Regions from separate parts of the Rouxiella sp. WC2420 genome, predicted to be linked through region 4. Evidence: predicted binding sites of a transcription regulator. Region 4 holds the regulator's gene; each other region holds the start of a gene.
What was found. The regulator PurR, encoded in region 4, represses purine synthesis genes. The targets are predictions, from matches to a motif close to CANGCAAACGTTTGCNTG.
Positions count from the first base shown of each region.

Region 1: a site for PurR is predicted at 2,059-2,076, ahead of purH (bifunctional phosphoribosylaminoimidazolecarboxamide formyltransferase/IMP cyclohydrolase). Genes of this name have one in related genera too.
Region 2: a site for PurR is predicted at 2,560-2,577, ahead of guaB (IMP dehydrogenase). Genes of this name have one in related genera too.
Region 3: a site for PurR is predicted at 1,889-1,906, ahead of AB3G37_RS23875 (NCS2 family protein). Genes of this name have one in related genera too.

Region 1 is NZ_CP165628.1:4,933,456-4,937,673, forward strand. It holds rRNA gene AB3G37_RS22715 (16S ribosomal RNA) at 27-1,569, opposite strand; gene purH (bifunctional phosphoribosylaminoimidazolecarboxamide formyltransferase/IMP cyclohydrolase) at 2,252-3,841, shown strand; gene purD (phosphoribosylamine--glycine ligase) at 3,893-4,218, shown strand, end outside.
Region 2 is NZ_CP165628.1:1,217,256-1,221,473, reverse strand. It holds gene guaA (glutamine-hydrolyzing GMP synthase) at 1-769, opposite strand, end outside; gene guaB (IMP dehydrogenase) at 1,032-2,498, opposite strand; gene xseA (exodeoxyribonuclease VII large subunit) at 2,678-4,081, shown strand.
Region 3 is NZ_CP165628.1:5,184,580-5,188,797, forward strand. It holds gene recG (ATP-dependent DNA helicase RecG) at 1-1,800, shown strand, start outside; gene AB3G37_RS23875 (NCS2 family protein) at 1,963-3,354, shown strand; gene AB3G37_RS23880 (AsmA family protein) at 3,512-4,218, shown strand, end outside.
Region 4 is NZ_CP165628.1:3,412,268-3,416,485, reverse strand. It holds gene punC (purine nucleoside transporter PunC) at 1-975, opposite strand, end outside; gene punR (DNA-binding transcriptional activator PunR) at 1,145-2,047, shown strand; gene purR (HTH-type transcriptional repressor PurR) at 2,093-3,118, opposite strand; gene AB3G37_RS15745 (C40 family peptidase) at 3,507-4,218, opposite strand, start outside.

The DNA of each region.
Region 1 (4,218 bases), 1.5 Mb from region 4:
GACACTGCACAATGCGTATCTTTAGGTAAGGAGGTGATCCAACCGCAGGTTCCCCTACGGTTACCTTGTTACGACTTCACCCCAGTCATGAATCACAAAGTGGTAAGCGCCCTCCCGAAGGTTAAGCTACCTACTTCTTTTGCAACCCACTCCCATGGTGTGACGGGCGGTGTGTACAAGGCCCGGGAACGTATTCACCGTAGCATTCTGATCTACGATTACTAGCGATTCCGACTTCATGGAGTCGAGTTGCAGACTCCAATCCGGACTACGACGTACTTTATGAGGTCCGCTTGCTCTCGCGAGTTCGCTTCTCTTTGTATACGCCATTGTAGCACGTGTGTAGCCCTACTCGTAAGGGCCATGATGACTTGACGTCATCCCCACCTTCCTCCGGTTTATCACCGGCAGTCTCCTTTGAGTTCCCACCATTACGTGCTGGCAACAAAGGATAAGGGTTGCGCTCGTTGCGGGACTTAACCCAACATTTCACAACACGAGCTGACGACAGCCATGCAGCACCTGTCTCACGGTTCCCGAAGGCACTAAGCTATCTCTAGCGAATTCCGTGGATGTCAAGAGTAGGTAAGGTTCTTCGCGTTGCATCGAATTAAACCACATGCTCCACCGCTTGTGCGGGCCCCCGTCAATTCATTTGAGTTTTAACCTTGCGGCCGTACTCCCCAGGCGGTCGACTTAACGCGTTAGCTCCGGAAGCCACGCCTCAAGGGCACAACCTCCAAGTCGACATCGTTTACAGCGTGGACTACCAGGGTATCTAATCCTGTTTGCTCCCCACGCTTTCGCACCTGAGCGTCAGTCTTTGTCCAGGGGGCCGCCTTCGCCACCGGTATTCCTCCAGATCTCTACGCATTTCACCGCTACACCTGGAATTCTACCCCCCTCTACAAGACTCTAGCTTGCCAGTTTCAAATGCAGTTCCCAAGTTAAGCTCGGGGATTTCACATCTGACTTAACAAACCGCCTGCGTGCGCTTTACGCCCAGTAATTCCGATTAACGCTTGCACCCTCCGTATTACCGCGGCTGCTGGCACGGAGTTAGCCGGTGCTTCTTCTGCGAGTAACGTCAATCGTTGCTGCTATTAACAACAACGCCTTCCTCCTCGCTGAAAGTGCTTTACAACCCTAAGGCCTTCTTCACACACGCGGCATGGCTGCATCAGGCTTGCGCCCATTGTGCAATATTCCCCACTGCTGCCTCCCGTAGGAGTCTGGACCGTGTCTCAGTTCCAGTGTGGCTGGTCATCCTCTCAGACCAGCTAGGGATCGTCGCCTAGGTGAGCCATTACCCCACCTACTAGCTAATCCCATCTGGGCACATCCGATGGCGTGAGGCCCGAAGGTCCCCCACTTTGGTCTTGCGACATCATGCGGTATTAGCTACCGTTTCCAGTAGTTATCCCCCTCCATCAGGCAGTTTCCCAGACATTACTCACCCGTCCGCCGCTCGTCACCCAGAGAGCAAGCTCTCCCGTGCTACCGCTCGACTTGCATGTGTTAGGCCTGCCGCCAGCGTTCAATCTGAGCCATGATCAAACTCTTCAATTAAAAGTTCGATTTGCTTAAACAAGTTAAGCGGTGCTCAAAGTTTACTTTCGTAATAATTCAAAAATGAATTACTGCTTGGTCACTCTAAGACTTGGCATTGCTGCCTTTGATATTCTGTTGCCACCGAGGTGGCTGATATCGTCTTGTGAGTGCCCACACAGATTGTCTGATAAATTGTTAAAGAGCAGTGAGTTACGCGCTTTCGCTTGCTAACTCGAGGTGGCGTATTCTACGCTTTCCTCTTTTGATGTCAACCGTTTATTTTCGCGGTCATCATCATTTTTAATGCTTTCCGACTTGTTCACACCGCGTTGCTGCTGCGTTGTTCCCTGTCGATGGAGCGGCATTATAGGGAGTTTCTGAGGAGCCGCAACCCCTAATTTCAATAAAAAATACCGTTTGCTGCAATACACAGCAAAAGGGGGGTTTATACCGATTTACACACAAAGTTATCCACAATGTGTATTGAAACTCAAAATTGACGCGCATCGCGCAATCGTTTTCGCTACAATATCGCGCGTCTGAATTAACCGATACTATCTGCAATAATGATGCTTACCGCATCTATGGAACCTTATCTGAATCCAATCCGCCGTTTTTTCTTCTATATATAGAAAGAAACGAGAATTGAATTCACGTAACGCTCTCTATTGCGACTCCAAAGCCAAGGGATATAACCGCCATGCAACAACGTCGTCCAATCCGCCGCGCGCTGCTCAGTGTTTCTGACAAAGCCGGTATCGTAGAATTCGCCCAAGCCCTCTCGCAACGTGGAGTGGATTTGCTTTCCACTGGCGGCACCGCCCGCCTGCTTGCCGATGCGGGTTTGCCAGTGACAGAAGTCTCTGACTACACCGGTTTCCCGGAAATGATGGATGGACGCGTTAAGACTCTGCACCCAAAAGTGCACGGTGGCATCCTGGGTCGTCGCGGTAAAGATGACGAAATCATGGGCCAGCACAGCATCGCGCCTATCGATATGGTCGTTGTGAACCTTTATCCGTTCGCCGCAACCGTTTCTCGCCCGGACTGTTCGCTGGAAGACGCGGTTGAGAATATCGATATCGGCGGTCCAACGATGGTTCGCTCGGCAGCCAAGAACCACAACGACGTTGCTATTGTCGTCAAGAGCAGCGACTACAGCGCTATTATTGAAGAGATGGACGCCAACGACGGCTCCCTGCTGCTGGCCACCCGTTTCAATCTGGCGATTAAAGCCTTTGAACATACCGCAGCCTACGACGGCATGATCGCTAACTACTTCGGTACCATGGTTCCGGCATATCACGGCGACACTGAATCAGCCTCTGGCCAGTTCCCGCGCACTCTGAACATGAGCTACATCAAGAAGCAAGATATGCGTTACGGCGAAAACAGCCACCAGCAAGCGGCCTTCTATATAGAAGAGAACGTTTCTGAAGCTTCAGTTGCGACTTCCCGACAGCTGCAAGGCAAAGCGCTTTCCTATAACAACATTGCCGATACCGACGCGGCGCTTGAATGCGTTAAAGAGTTTGCTGAACCGGCCTGTGTAATCGTCAAGCACGCTAACCCTTGTGGTGTTGCTGTTGGTTCAAACATTCTCGAAGCCTACGAGCGTGCCTACAAGACTGACCCGACTTCTGCGTTCGGCGGCATCATTGCATTCAACCGTGAATTAGATGCAACTACTGCTAAAGCCATCATCAGCCGTCAGTTTGTTGAAGTCATTATCGCCCCTTCCGTGAGTGATGAAGCACTGGCACTGACCGCAACCAAACAAAATGTCCGCGTGTTAACCTGTGGTGAATGGCAAGATCGCCAGAAAGCCCTGGATTTCAAACGCGTGAATGGTGGCCTGCTGGTTCAGGATCGCGACCTGGGTATGGTAGAAACTGCTGATCTACGCGTGGTGACGACTCGCCAGCCGACAGAACAAGAGCTGACTGATGCTCTGTTCTGCTGGAAAGTCGCCAAGTTCGTTAAATCCAACGCCATCGTTTACGCGCGCGATAAAATGACTATCGGCATCGGTGCTGGCCAGATGAGCCGCGTTTACTCTGCCAAAATTGCCGGTATCAAAGCCGCCGACGAGGGTCTGGAAGTGGCCGGTTCTGTAATGGCTTCTGATGCCTTCTTCCCGTTCCGCGACGGTATCGATGCAGCAGCTGCGGTTGGCATCACCTGCGTGATCCAGCCGGGTGGTTCAATGCGTGATAATGAAGTGATTACAGCGGCCAACGAACACGGTATCGCAATGGTGTTCACCGACATGCGTCACTTCCGTCATTAATCTCTATTTCCTCGCGGGTGCCTTGAGCGCCCGCCTATTCGGAGTCATCGAATGAACATTTTAATTATCGGTAATGGCGGACGTGAGCACGCTCTGGGCTGGAAAGCATCGCAGTCTCCCCTGGCAGACAAAATCTTCGTCGCCCCGGGTAATGCAGGCACCGCGCTCGAGCCGATGCTGCAAAACGTTGATATCGCCGCAACCGACGTGGCTGGCCTGCTGGCGTTTGCCCGGCAAAATGACATCGGCCTGACGATTGTCGGACCTGAAGCTCCGCTGGTAATCGGCGTGGTTGATGCCTTCCGCGCTGCCGGACTGAAAATCTTCGGCCCCACTCAGGCCGCTGCCCAGCTTGAAGGTTCTAAAGCTTTCACCAA
Region 2 (4,218 bases), 2.2 Mb from region 4:
AGGTCAAACGATCGCCAATTGCACGGTGCAGCAGCATCGCGGTAACGGAAGAGTCAACGCCGCCGGACAGGCCGAGGATTACGTGATCGTCGCCAATCTGCACTTTCAGACGTTCAATCGCGTCTTCGATGATTTTTGCCGGGGTCCACAGCGCTTCACACTCACAGATATCCATGATGAAGCGTTCCAGAATGCGCAGGCCCTGACGGGTGTGCGTCACTTCAGGGTGGAACTGCACGCCGTAGAAGCGTTTTTCTTCGTTGGCCATAATGGCAAACGGGCAGTTATCGGTGCTGGCAACGGTAACAAAGTCAGAAGGAATAGCAGTGACTTTATCGCCATGGCTCATCCAAACATCAAGCAATGGCTTATTGTTGGCGCTCAGAGCGTCTTCAATATCGCGAACCAGGGCGCTGTTGGTCTGCACTTCAACTTGTGCATAGCCAAATTCACGTTCGGTTGAACCTTCAACGTGGCCACCCAACTGCATTGCCATAGTCTGCATGCCGTAGCACACGCCCAAAACAGGGACGCCAGCTTCGAATACGTAATCCGGTGCGCGAGGGCTACCATGTTCAGTGGTGCTTTCCGGGCCGCCAGACAGAATGATGCCGTTCGGATTGAATTCACGGATTTGAGCTTCAGTCACATCCCAGGCCCAGAGTTCGCAATACACGCCGAGTTCACGAACGCGGCGTGCTACCAGTTGGGTGTACTGGGAACCGAAATCAAGGATAAGAATGCGATGCTTATGAATATTTTCACTCATGCGGGTGATTTTCCAGAGCGTTAAAGTTTTAAAGAAATAACTAAGAAACTGATAACCCGGCCTAAACCGGGTTTAACACGGACTCAATCAACTCGACCAACTCAATCAAATCAATCAACTCGATGAACTCAATCAAGGAATCAGCGAGCTAAGGTGAGACAAGGCGGAAGCGGACGAAAAAGCGCAGTTTACATAAGTAAATGAGCATTTTAAGTCCGGTTTCAACGCAGTATCACCAACGCGCAGCAACTCCGAAAGAAGATCAAGAGCCCATGCGGTAGTTCGGAGACTCTTTGGTAATCGTCACATCGTGTACGTGACTTTCCTGAATACCGGCACCGCTGATACGAACAAATTCAGCCTTGGTGCGAAGATCCTGGATAGTAGCACAGCCGGTCAGACCCATACACGAACGCAGGCCGCCCATTTGCTGGTGCACGATCTCTTTCAGGCGGCCTTTATAGGCAACGCGACCTTCGATACCTTCAGGTACCAGTTTGTCAGCGGCGTTATCGCTCTGGAAGTAACGGTCAGAAGAGCCTTTGGACATCGCGCCCAGAGAACCCATGCCGCGGTAAGATTTGAATGAACGGCCTTGGTACAGCTCGATTTCACCCGGGGACTCTTCGGTGCCTGCCAGCATACCGCCGACCATCACGCAGCTTGCGCCAGCAGCGATAGCTTTAGCGATGTCGCCAGAGAAACGAATGCCGCCGTCAGCGATAACCGGAATACCGGTGCCTTCCAGCGCTTCAACCGCGTCAGAAACTGCAGTGATCTGTGGAACGCCAACGCCGGTAACCATACGAGTCGTACAGATTGAACCAGGGCCGATACCCACTTTAACTGCACTCACGCCAGCCTGAGCCAGTGCCAGAGCACCTTCGCCGGTTGCAACGTTGCCGCCGATGATTTGCAGATCAGGATATTTTTCGCGAGTTGCGCGGATGCGTCCGAGAACGCCTTCGGAATGACCATGGGAAGAATCGATAAGCAGTACGTCAACACCAGCAGCAACCAGGGCGTCGATACGCTCTTCGTTACCGGCACCAGCGCCAACCGCAGCGCCTACGCGCAGGCTGCCGTTTTCGTCTTTACAGGCGTTAGGTTTACGCTCTGCTTTCTGGAAATCTTTAACGGTGATCATACCCAGCAGGTGGAACTGGCTATCGACAACCAAAGCTTTCTCGACGCGTTTTTCGTGCATTTTCTGCAGAACAACTTCGCGCGCTTCGCCTTCTTTAACGGTAACCAGACGCTCTTTCGGCGTCATAACCGCGGTGACTGGTTGCTCCAAATCGGTCACGAAGCGAACGTCACGACCGGTAATAATACCGACCAGTTCGTTGCCTTCGGTCACAACAGGATAACCGGCAAAGCCGTTGATTTCGGTGAGTTCTTTAACCTGACGCAGGGTCGTGGAAGGTGTTACGGTTTTTGGATCGGCAACGACGCCGCTTTCATGTTTCTTAACGCGGCGAACTTCTTCGGCCTGACGTTCAATGGACATGTTTTTGTGAATGAACCCCATCCCGCCTTCCTGAGCCAGGGCAATTGCCAGGTTCGCTTCGGTAACGGTATCCATTGCTGCAGAGAGCATAGGAATATTTAGACGGATTTTTTGAGTCAGCTGCGTGCTCAGATCGGCCGTGTTAGGCAGAACTGTGGAGTGAGCTGGAATGAGGAGAACGTCGTCAAACGTGAGTGCTTCTTTCTTTAAACGTAACATAGGCAATATCTCACCAAGGTGGATGCGGAAAAGATAAAATATTGCAGCGAGAGTATACAGGCACTCAATCGTTTGCTCTAGTACTATTTCACATTATTTTAAAAAAACTCTTGAATACTTCATTTTCGGCTGTAGTATCGATTGATTAAGTCTCTGTTTTCGAATTTGATCTGGGTCACATGCCGCTACCTTCTTCGCCACCCATTTTTACCGTAAGCCGCCTAAATCAGACGGTTCGCGAGTTGCTGGAAAACGAAATGGGTCAGGTCTGGCTCTCCGGCGAAATTTCCAACTTCTCCCAACCTTCTTCCGGCCACTGGTATTTCACGCTGAAAGACGCGCGCGCCCAGGTCAAATGCGCGATGTTTCGCAACAGCAATCGCCGCACCACTTTCCGTCCGCAAAATGGTCAGCAGGTATTGGTACGCGCCTCCATCACCCTGTACGAACCACGCGGTGACTTTCAGCTAATCGCCGAAAGCATGCAGCCTGCCGGTGATGGCTTGTTGCAGCAACAGTTTGAGCAGTTGAAACAAACCTTGTCTGCGGAAGGTCTGTTTGATATCGAGCACAAGCAACCGCTGCCCTCTCCGGCCAAATGTGTCGGGGTCATTACCTCGGCCAGCGGTGCCGCCCTGCACGATATTCTTCAGGTTTTGAAACGCCGCGATCCTTCTCTGCCGGTGGTGATTTACCCGACAGCGGTGCAAGGTGTCGATGCGCCGTTGCAAATTGTTAAAGCTATTACTTTGGCCAACCAGCGTCAGGAATGCGACGTGCTGATAGTCGGGCGCGGCGGTGGTTCGCTGGAAGATTTATGGAGCTTTAACGACGAACGCGTTGCACGAGCGATATATAACAGTCGCTTGCCGATTGTCAGCGCCGTGGGTCATGAAACTGACGTCACTATCGCCGATTTTGTCGCCGACCTGCGCGCGCCAACGCCTTCTGCCGCTGCCGAACTGATCAGCCGTAACCAGCTTGAACTGCTGCGTCAGATTCAGTCACAGCAGCAGCGACTTGAAATGGCGATGGATTACTATCTGGCTCAGATGACCCAGCGTTTTACACGTTTAAATCATCGGCTTCAGCAGCAACATCCTCACTTGCGTCTGGCGCGCCAGCAAACCGCGCTGTTCAAGCTGCGTAGCCGCATGGACGAGGCAATGCAAAATCATCTGCGTCGCCTGCTGCGCCGTGCGCAGAATCTCCAGCAGCGCCTGAATCAGCATCAACCACAGCGTCGCATCCACCAGTTGCAGCAGCGAGTGCAAAAGCTGCAGTATCGCCTGCAGCAGTCAATGACAGCGCAGCTTGGGGAACATCGTCAGAATTTTAGTACTGCTGTGACGCAACTGGAGGCGGTAAGCCCCCTGGCAACGCTGGCTCGCGGTTATAGCGTCACCACGACCCCTCAGGGCGCATTGTTGAAGAAAACCGCGCAGACGGCGGCGGGAGAGATGTTAAAAACGCGACTGGCCGATGGCTGGATAGAAAGCGAAGTCAAAAGTCTGCATCTGGAAGAAAAGCCTGCCGAGAAGAAGCCTCGTAAACGCGCGGCTGCGGCAAAAAAAACCGAGTAAGGCGTTCTGAAAGGGACGGTAATTTCAGGTATTAGTCAATAAAGATCCCCGCGGCGAAAACCATCAATAAAGCATGTCGCTTGATGTTTTCTCGACCTTGCGCCCTTTTCGATGTAATAATTTATATTGAACACATC
Region 3 (4,218 bases), 1.8 Mb from region 4:
CGTTTTTTCAATTTTAACGCAGCTATGAAAAACAGCCTGGCACCTGGCCGACGCGTAACTGCTTATGGTGAAATCAAACGTGGAACGATTGGCGCAGAAATCATTCATCCTGAATATCGCGTTCAGGGCGAGAACAGTGAAGTAGTGTTGCAAGAATCGCTGACGCCGGTGTATCCGACTACTGAAGGCATTCGTCAGGCAACCTTGCGTAAACTGACCGATCAGGCGTTATCACTGCTTGATACCCAACCTATTGCCGAACTTCTGCCACAAGAGCTAAGCCGTTCGCTGATGCCGCTATCGCAGGCATTGCATCTGCTGCACCGACCACCGCCCGATATGCAGCTTGCCGATCTTGAAAAAGGCCAGCATCCTGCCCAACGTCGGCTGATTATGGAAGAACTCCTGGCACATAATCTCAGCATGTTGGCGGTTCGCGCCGGAACACAGAGTTACAAAGCTCTGCCGCTGGTCAAAGACCACAAGCTGATGGACGCATTTCTGGCATCTCTGCCGTTTAAACCAACCAACGCTCAGAGTCGCGTGGTCGGCGAAATCGAGCATGACCTAGCTTTAGGTTATCCAATGATGCGTCTGGTACAGGGCGATGTTGGCTCGGGAAAAACGCTGGTTGCCGCTCTCGCCGCACTTTGCGCAATTGCTCAGGGCAAGCAGGTAGGCCTGATGGCACCAACAGAGTTATTGGCAGAGCAGCACGCTAATAACTTTCGCCAGTGGTTTGAACCGCTCGGCATTCAGGTCGGTTGGCTGGCAGGAAAGCAAAAGGGCAAAGCGCGTATCGCACAGCAAGAGGCGATTGCCAGCGGACAAGTTTCAATGGTTGTCGGCACGCACGCCATCTTCCAGGAACAAATTCAGTTTTCGGCACTGGCCTTGGTTATTATCGACGAGCAGCACCGTTTCGGCGTGCACCAGCGTCTGGCGCTGTGGGAAAAAGGCAAACAGCAGGGTTTTCATCCGCATCAGCTGATCATGACCGCCACTCCAATCCCGCGCACGCTGGCGATGACCGCCTATGCAGATCTCGACACTTCGGTGATCGATGAACTGCCACCGGGCCGCACGCCGGTGACCACCGTTGCGATCCCCGATACTCGCCGTAGCGACATTATCCAACGGGTGAAAAGTGCCTGCGTGGAAGAAAATCGTCAAGCTTATTGGGTCTGCACGCTAATTGAAGAGTCAGAAATGCTCGAGGCTCAGGCCGCGGAAGCTACTTGGGAAGGTCTGAAAGTCGCCCTGCCGGAGCTGAAAATCGGTCTGGTTCATGGCCGTATGAAAGCTCAGGAAAAGCAGGCAGTGATGCAGGCTTTTAAGCAGGGTGAAATTCAACTGCTGGTCGCCACCACGGTAATTGAAGTTGGTGTTGACGTGCCAAACGCCAGTCTGATGATTATTGAAAACCCCGAGCGACTCGGGCTAGCACAGCTGCACCAGCTTCGCGGCCGCGTTGGCCGTGGTGCTATCGCCTCTCACTGTGTGCTGTTGTATAAAACGCCTTTAAGCAAAACGGCACAAAAGCGGCTGCAAGTTTTACGTGACAGTAATGATGGCTTTGTGATTGCTCAGCAGGATTTGGAGATCCGCGGCCCAGGTGAACTGCTTGGCACACGCCAAACCGGCAGCGCTGAATTCAAAGTTGCCGATCTGCTTCGTGACCAGGCAATGATCCCTGAAGTTCAGCGTATCGCCCGCCATATTCAGCAACAGTATCCTGAACATGCCAAAGCGTTGATCGAGCGCTGGCTCCCGGAACGTGCCCGCTATACCAACGCCTGATCTTCTCTCAATAGCAAACATCTTCACAGCGCGATAATTTTGAACCTCTTCATGCTGGCTTATCTCTAATTATCCACTAAAAATGCTGATAGCAACCGATTGCTTTTATCCTCGATATCATGAAAAATGCCCGCTTTGCGGCTAACCGGGGAAATGCCCAACGTGACTACACAACCAGCCGAGCCAGAAGCTCAGCGCCAGACGGCAGAAACGCCGCGCAGCAGTGAATTAATTTATCGATTAGAAGACCGTCCGCCGTTGCCACAGACAGTGTTTGCGGCCTGCCAGCATTTACTGGCCATGTTTGTTGCGGTGATTACTCCGGCATTGTTGATTTGCCAGGCTTTAGGCCTGCCAGCGCAGGATACTCAGCACATCATCAGCATGTCGCTGTTCGCCTCTGGTTTAGCGTCAATCCTGCAAATTAAAACCTGGGGACCCGTCGGATCGGGCCTGCTGTCGATTCAAGGCACCAGCTTCAACTTTGTTTCTCCTTTGATCATGGGCGGTATGGCGCTGAAAAATGGCGGTGCCACCGTTCCTGTCATGATGGCGGCGCTGTTCGGCACACTCATGGTCGCCTCCTGTACCGAGATCCTGCTTTCACGGGTGTTACACCTCGCTCGCCGTATCATCACCCCGTTGGTATCCGGCATCGTGGTGATGATCATCGGCCTGTCACTCATTCAAGTGGGCCTGACCTCAATTGGCGGCGGTTACTCGGCAATGAGTGACCACACCTTTGGTTCACCGAAAAACCTGATTCTGGCAGCCATCGTTTTGGTGGTGATTATCCTGCTGAACCGCCAGCGTAATCCTTACCTGCGAGTGGCTTCTTTGGTGATTGCCATGGCCGTCGGTTATATCGTTGCCTGGGCAATGGGCATGTTGCCTGTGTCTGCACCAGCCGTAGCCACGCATCTGATCACCATTCCAACTCCGCTGTATTACGGACTCGGGTTTGACTGGAATCTGCTGGTTCCGTTGATGCTTATCTTTATGGTGACCTCGCTGGAAACCATTGGCGATATTACCGCGACCTCCGACGTTTCGGAGCAACCGGTCAGCGGCCCAATTTATATGAAGCGCATCAAGGGCGGCGTGCTGGCCAATGGCCTTAATTCGATGCTTTCTGCCGTGTTCAACACATTCCCCAACTCCTGTTTTGGCCAGAACAATGGCGTGATCCAACTGACCGGCGTTGCCAGCCGTTATGTCGGATTCGTAGTTGCATTGATGCTGATCGTGCTCGGTTTGTTCCCGGCGGTGGCGGGTTTTGTGCAGCACATTCCTGAACCGGTTCTGGGCGGCGCAACCATCGTAATGTTCGGCACTATCGCAGCCTCGGGTGTGCGCATCGTTTCACGCGAACGCCTCAATCGCCGCGCGATCATGATTATGGCGCTGTCGTTGGCCGTCGGCATGGGCGTATCGCAGCAGCCATTAATCTTGCAATTCGCTCCTGACTGGCTGAAAACGCTGCTCTCTTCCGGTATCGCTGCTGGCGGTATTACCGCTATCGTGCTGAATTTGATCTTCCCGCGCGAGCCTTGAGATTCAAAACTTAACGCAAATACCACCACGGCGGCAGGGTTATCCCTCCCGCCGTTTTTTTTGCCTGTAACATGGTAACCTATTGAGAAAGATTGCTGATTACGGCATAAACAATTGTACGTTTTTCCGACTTACCCAACGGATATGGATTGCGACGATGAAATTTCTCGGTAAATTGCTGCTGACACTCGTTATGTTGTTGGTTCTGGCAATCGTCATACTGTACTTATTATTGCAAACACGCTGGGCCGCTGGCTCGATTAGCCGTTGGGTAACCGAGAACAGCCAATATCGCCTGTCCATAGATGAAGTCGATCACTCCTGGTCTGCTCCTTCGCGCATCTCGCTTAACGGTGTGAAATTCGCCGAGAAAAATAAACCTGATGTTCTTGATGCAGGTGAGGTCGATTTAGACCTGAGCTGGCGTCAAATTACAAATCCATACTATTTTGACCGCGTGGTGCTAGTTAACGGCAGGCTGAATCTCTCCCCCGATCCGCTGACTCTTCCGTTGCAGGCAAATACCTTGCAGCTGAATAATATTTCGCTGGACGGTGACATCGAGCAATGGAAAGTCGTTGGCACCAACGTTAATGCCGGCATCACGCCTTGGCAACCAACGAAAACCGCAGTTTTGGGCAATAACGCGCAATTCCAACTCAGTGCTGACACGCTGGCGCTGGACACTATTCCGGCCAGCAACGTATTGATTCAAGGGAGAATTGATAACCAGCAGCTGACCCTGAGCAATTTTGGTGCCGATATGTCACGCGGGCAACTGACCGGCAAGGCCAGCCGCGGCAGTGACGGTAGCTGGACTCTGGACAACCTGCGCCTGAGCCATGTCCGACTGCAAAGCTCGCT
Region 4 (4,218 bases):
TGTCATTAATGCATTGGCAACGACAATTGGGTAACTGGCGCCATTAACCAAAGCCATAAAGCAGAATGGAATAAGTAATCCCGTTAGCGTCGCCTGCGTTAATGTTGCAATTAAATATAGTGAAATAACGCTAAAAGCATAGCCGAATAAAAGCCAGGGTAGTAGTCGAGAGCCATCAATTTTGGCGATCAACATACGGCAGCCGTAACCACCGAATAAAAATGCAATGGTTTGAGGCACATAGCTGAGCCCTATTGCCGATGGGCCATACCCCATATTGCTTAAAATAAACGGCGAACCGGTGAGCCAGGCAAAAAATCCAGCCGAACTTGCTGCATAAATCAGTACGTTACCGCTATACACTGGCGATGTGAGCATTGCCGCAAGCCCGCTTTGTGGCTGAGATTGCTGTGCAGCCGTTTTGCGCGATTCTTTTAATGTCAAAGTAAAGAACAGCAGCAGCGCGCCGATCACCAGCAGCAAGGCAAATATAACCCGCCAATTGAAATGATTAAGCACATAGGCGCCGACTAGCGGGGCCAAAGCTGGAGAGAGCGCCACCAGCGGCATGATGCTGGCAAAGGTGCGCTTGGCTACCTCAGAAGAGTAGCGATCTACGACGAGAGCCTGCCAGCTTACCGCCGCTGCACAAACGCCGACTGCCTGTAAAAAACGCAGCACCAGTAACAGTTCGCTACTCTGTACCCAAATCATCCCCAGACAGCTCATTGAGAACAGGCCCAGCCCGCTCAGCAAGATCGGGCGGCGGCCAAAACGATCCGACAACGGGCCCCAAAACAGCTGAGCGACGGCAAAACCGCCAAGGAAAATGCTCAGGCTTGAGCTTATGGCGCTGGCTGAGGTCGCCAGGTTTTCCTGCATGCTGCCAAATGCGGGCAAATACATATCGGTGGCTAAAAAGCCAAGCATGCTCAAGCCGGCAAGATAAAGTAAAAATCCAAATGAGGGTTTCATGATGTTCTCTTATTAATCTAAAAAGCAGTCAAAAGTATCGTAGGGTACTTGAAGCACGGGAGTGTATCTGCTTGGCTTAGTGGTTGTGAAACGTTAATATTTGCACTATGCGATTAAAAAATTTGAAAGCAGAAGGGTGAAGTGATGTGCAAGCAGAAAGGAGGGCGGCATGTGGTCTGAATATTCACTGGAAGTGGTGGACGCCGTTGCCAGAAATGGCAGCTTTACTGCCGCCGCGCAGGAGCTTAACCGAGTTCCATCGGCTATTAGTTATCAAGTGCGGCAGTTGGAGGAATGGCTGGCCGTGCCTCTGTTTCACAGACGCCATCGTGATGTAGAGTTGACACCTGCGGGTCGGCTTTTTGTTGATGAAGCTCGCATACTTATCAAAAAAATGCTATCCACCAGGCGTCAATGCCAGCAGGTGGCCAATGGCTGGAGCGGGCAGCTGCGGGTTGCCGTTGACCGTATCGTCAAGCCGCGCCGAGTCAGGCAGCTGGTGGTCGATTTCTATCGCGCTTTTCCCGATACAGAACTGCAGATTCAGGGCGAAGTATTTAACGGGGTTTGGGACGCGCTGGCAGACGATCGTGCGGACGTCGCTATTGGAGCCACTAGCGCAGTGCCGGTTGGCGGCCGTTTCAGTTTCCGCGACATGGGGACACTGCCGTGGCACTGTGTGGTCAGCGCAAAACATCCTTTGGCCGAGCAGCAGCAGGCTCTGGACGACGAAGCATTAAGACCTTACCCTGCGCTATGTATTGAAGATACCTCAAGAAACTTGCCTAAACGCGATACCTGGACACTGGACAATCAGCGGCGGCTAGTGGTGCCTGACTGGACCTGTGCGATTGACTGCTTATGCGAGGGGCTGTGTGTCGGCATGCTGCCAGTGCACATGGTAGAAAGGGAAATCACCGAGAACAAGCTGGCGGTGTTGAAATTGGCTAACAGTTTCCCCGAGAGCCCTTGCTGCCTGACTTGGGACCAGAAAAATCACTCGCCTGCGCTGGACTGGCTGCTCAATTATTTAGGTGACAGTGAAACGTTGAATCAGGAGTGGTTGAGGTAAAAACACGCCTGTAAGAGCAGACGTGTTTTAATTGCAGGGCAGAAATTAACGGCGATAGTCGCGGAATGGACCATCGGCAACCGAGCGCCTTTCAACCAGTTTCGGTTTGACTTCGATAGTCTGCTGAACTTCGCGTTTGCTGATAATGCGGTCGAGCAGCATAGTAAAGGCCATTTCGCCCAGACGCTCTTTCGGCTGATGAACCGTAGTCAGTGCCGGAGAGAAATAACGCGCGTTTCGCAGGTTATCGTAACCCATCACCGAGATATCTTGCGGAACGCGCAGGCCCATTTCATCGGCAGCGCAGATTGCGCCCATCGCCATTACGTCACCGCCGCAGAATACGGCAGTAGGTCGCTGTTTCTGATTGAGAATCTGTTGCATTGCCTGATAGCCAGATTCTGGTTCAAAATCACCCTGCACGACCCATTCATCGCGAACTGGAATATTCGCTTCGCTCAATGCTTTCAAGAAACCACGATAACGACCGCCGCCGGTGTTGCGGTTCAGTTGTCCCGGGATCGCGCCAATGTCACGATGACCGCGTTCGATAAGATAGCGGCCAGCAAGATACCCCCCCGCAAAGGCGTTATCGATAATTGAGTCAGTGAAGTCATTCTGTGCTTCGCCCCAGTCCATAACGACCATCGGGATCGAGCGGTACTCTTCTAACATTGCCAGCAGTTCATCCGGGTATTCAGCACACATTACCAGCAGGCCATCGACGCGCTTTTGCGCCAGCATCTGTAGATAGGCTTTCTGTTTTTCCAGATCATTGTGCGAATTACATAAGATAAGCGTATAGCCTTTGGCGAAGCAGCTGTTCTCTACAGCCTCAATAACTTCTGCAAAGTAGGGCGCTTCGCTTGAGGTCGCCAGCAGTCCAATGGTTTTTGTATTATTAACCTTCAGACTGCGCGCTACGGCACTCGGGGAATAGTGCAAATCTTTAATGGCTGCGCGGACTGCAGCTTTGGTTTCTTCGGCGACGAAACGGGTTTTATTGATGACGTGCGACACGGTTGTAGTCGAAACACCTGCGCGCTTAGCGACATCTTTGATCGTGGCCATGTAAAAATCACTCCTGAACTAACCCTTTCCAGCACGTTAGTTTTTTGTTAATCGTTTGCCTGCGTGCATTCAACTGCGTAAATCATTTTATGCAGTCAAATCGTTGGATGGTTCCAGGAGGGCCTGAAAGAAGCGTCGGTCAACTACGGCCGGGCACACAGCGTGGTAACCGCTAATTTTCTCTTATATCTTAAAAAAGGGGAAGCCAAATTTGTGTTTTCGCCTTAACTCAGCGCATTGAATGGCTTAAATGAGGGAATGAGGAAACAAAAAGGGCGATTTCTTATCGCAGAAATCGCCCTTGACTATTTTATCTATTCCGCCGACGGCGTTAAATTTAAACCATTCGTTAAATGCTATTCACAGGTGTTAAGCGAGAAATCATTATTTAACGAATCGTTTTTGGCGTCATTACGCGGCGTGCACCTACATAGTGATCTTGCCAGTAGTTATCTGCCAGATAACTGATTTTGATGTCTTCTCCGGTACGCGGTGACTGAATAAACTTACCGTTTCCGAGATAAACACCTACGTGATCTGCTGCGCCGCGTTTGGTAATTCTGAAGAACACCAGATCGCCTGACTCAAGCTCACCACGTTGTATCGGGGCCGCGTCGCGCAAATGGTACATTTCATTGGCGGTGCGAGGCATTTTAATGCGCATCAAATCTTTGTAGGCATAATAAACCAGGCCACTACAGTCGAAACCGGTACTCGGTGAGGTTCCACCCCAGCGATAAGGTTTGCCAACTTGGTGCATCAGCTTGTTCATCGCGGTTTCTTTGGCATGTAGATACTTTTTCTTGTGTGCCGCGCTTAGTGTAAGGGGGGCGCAAGTATCGGCTTTTGCCTGGTGCTTACGATGTCGCCCGTAAGCTTTTTTTCCGTCTTTCGCACAAACCACATTAGATGTGGTGGCAAGAGAACGGGTAATTGATGTTATTTCTTTTTTCGGCTTTTCAGTTTTGTGACTTGCAAGTCGGGCTGCTACCGGTTTTTCGTTCTTTCGTCGCACCAACTTAGTGCTGGTAGGGTGCTTGTGCTCAACCGCGGCTTTGGCATGAACAGGTTCTTTGGTCTTGCTATGTTCTTTGGCTTTT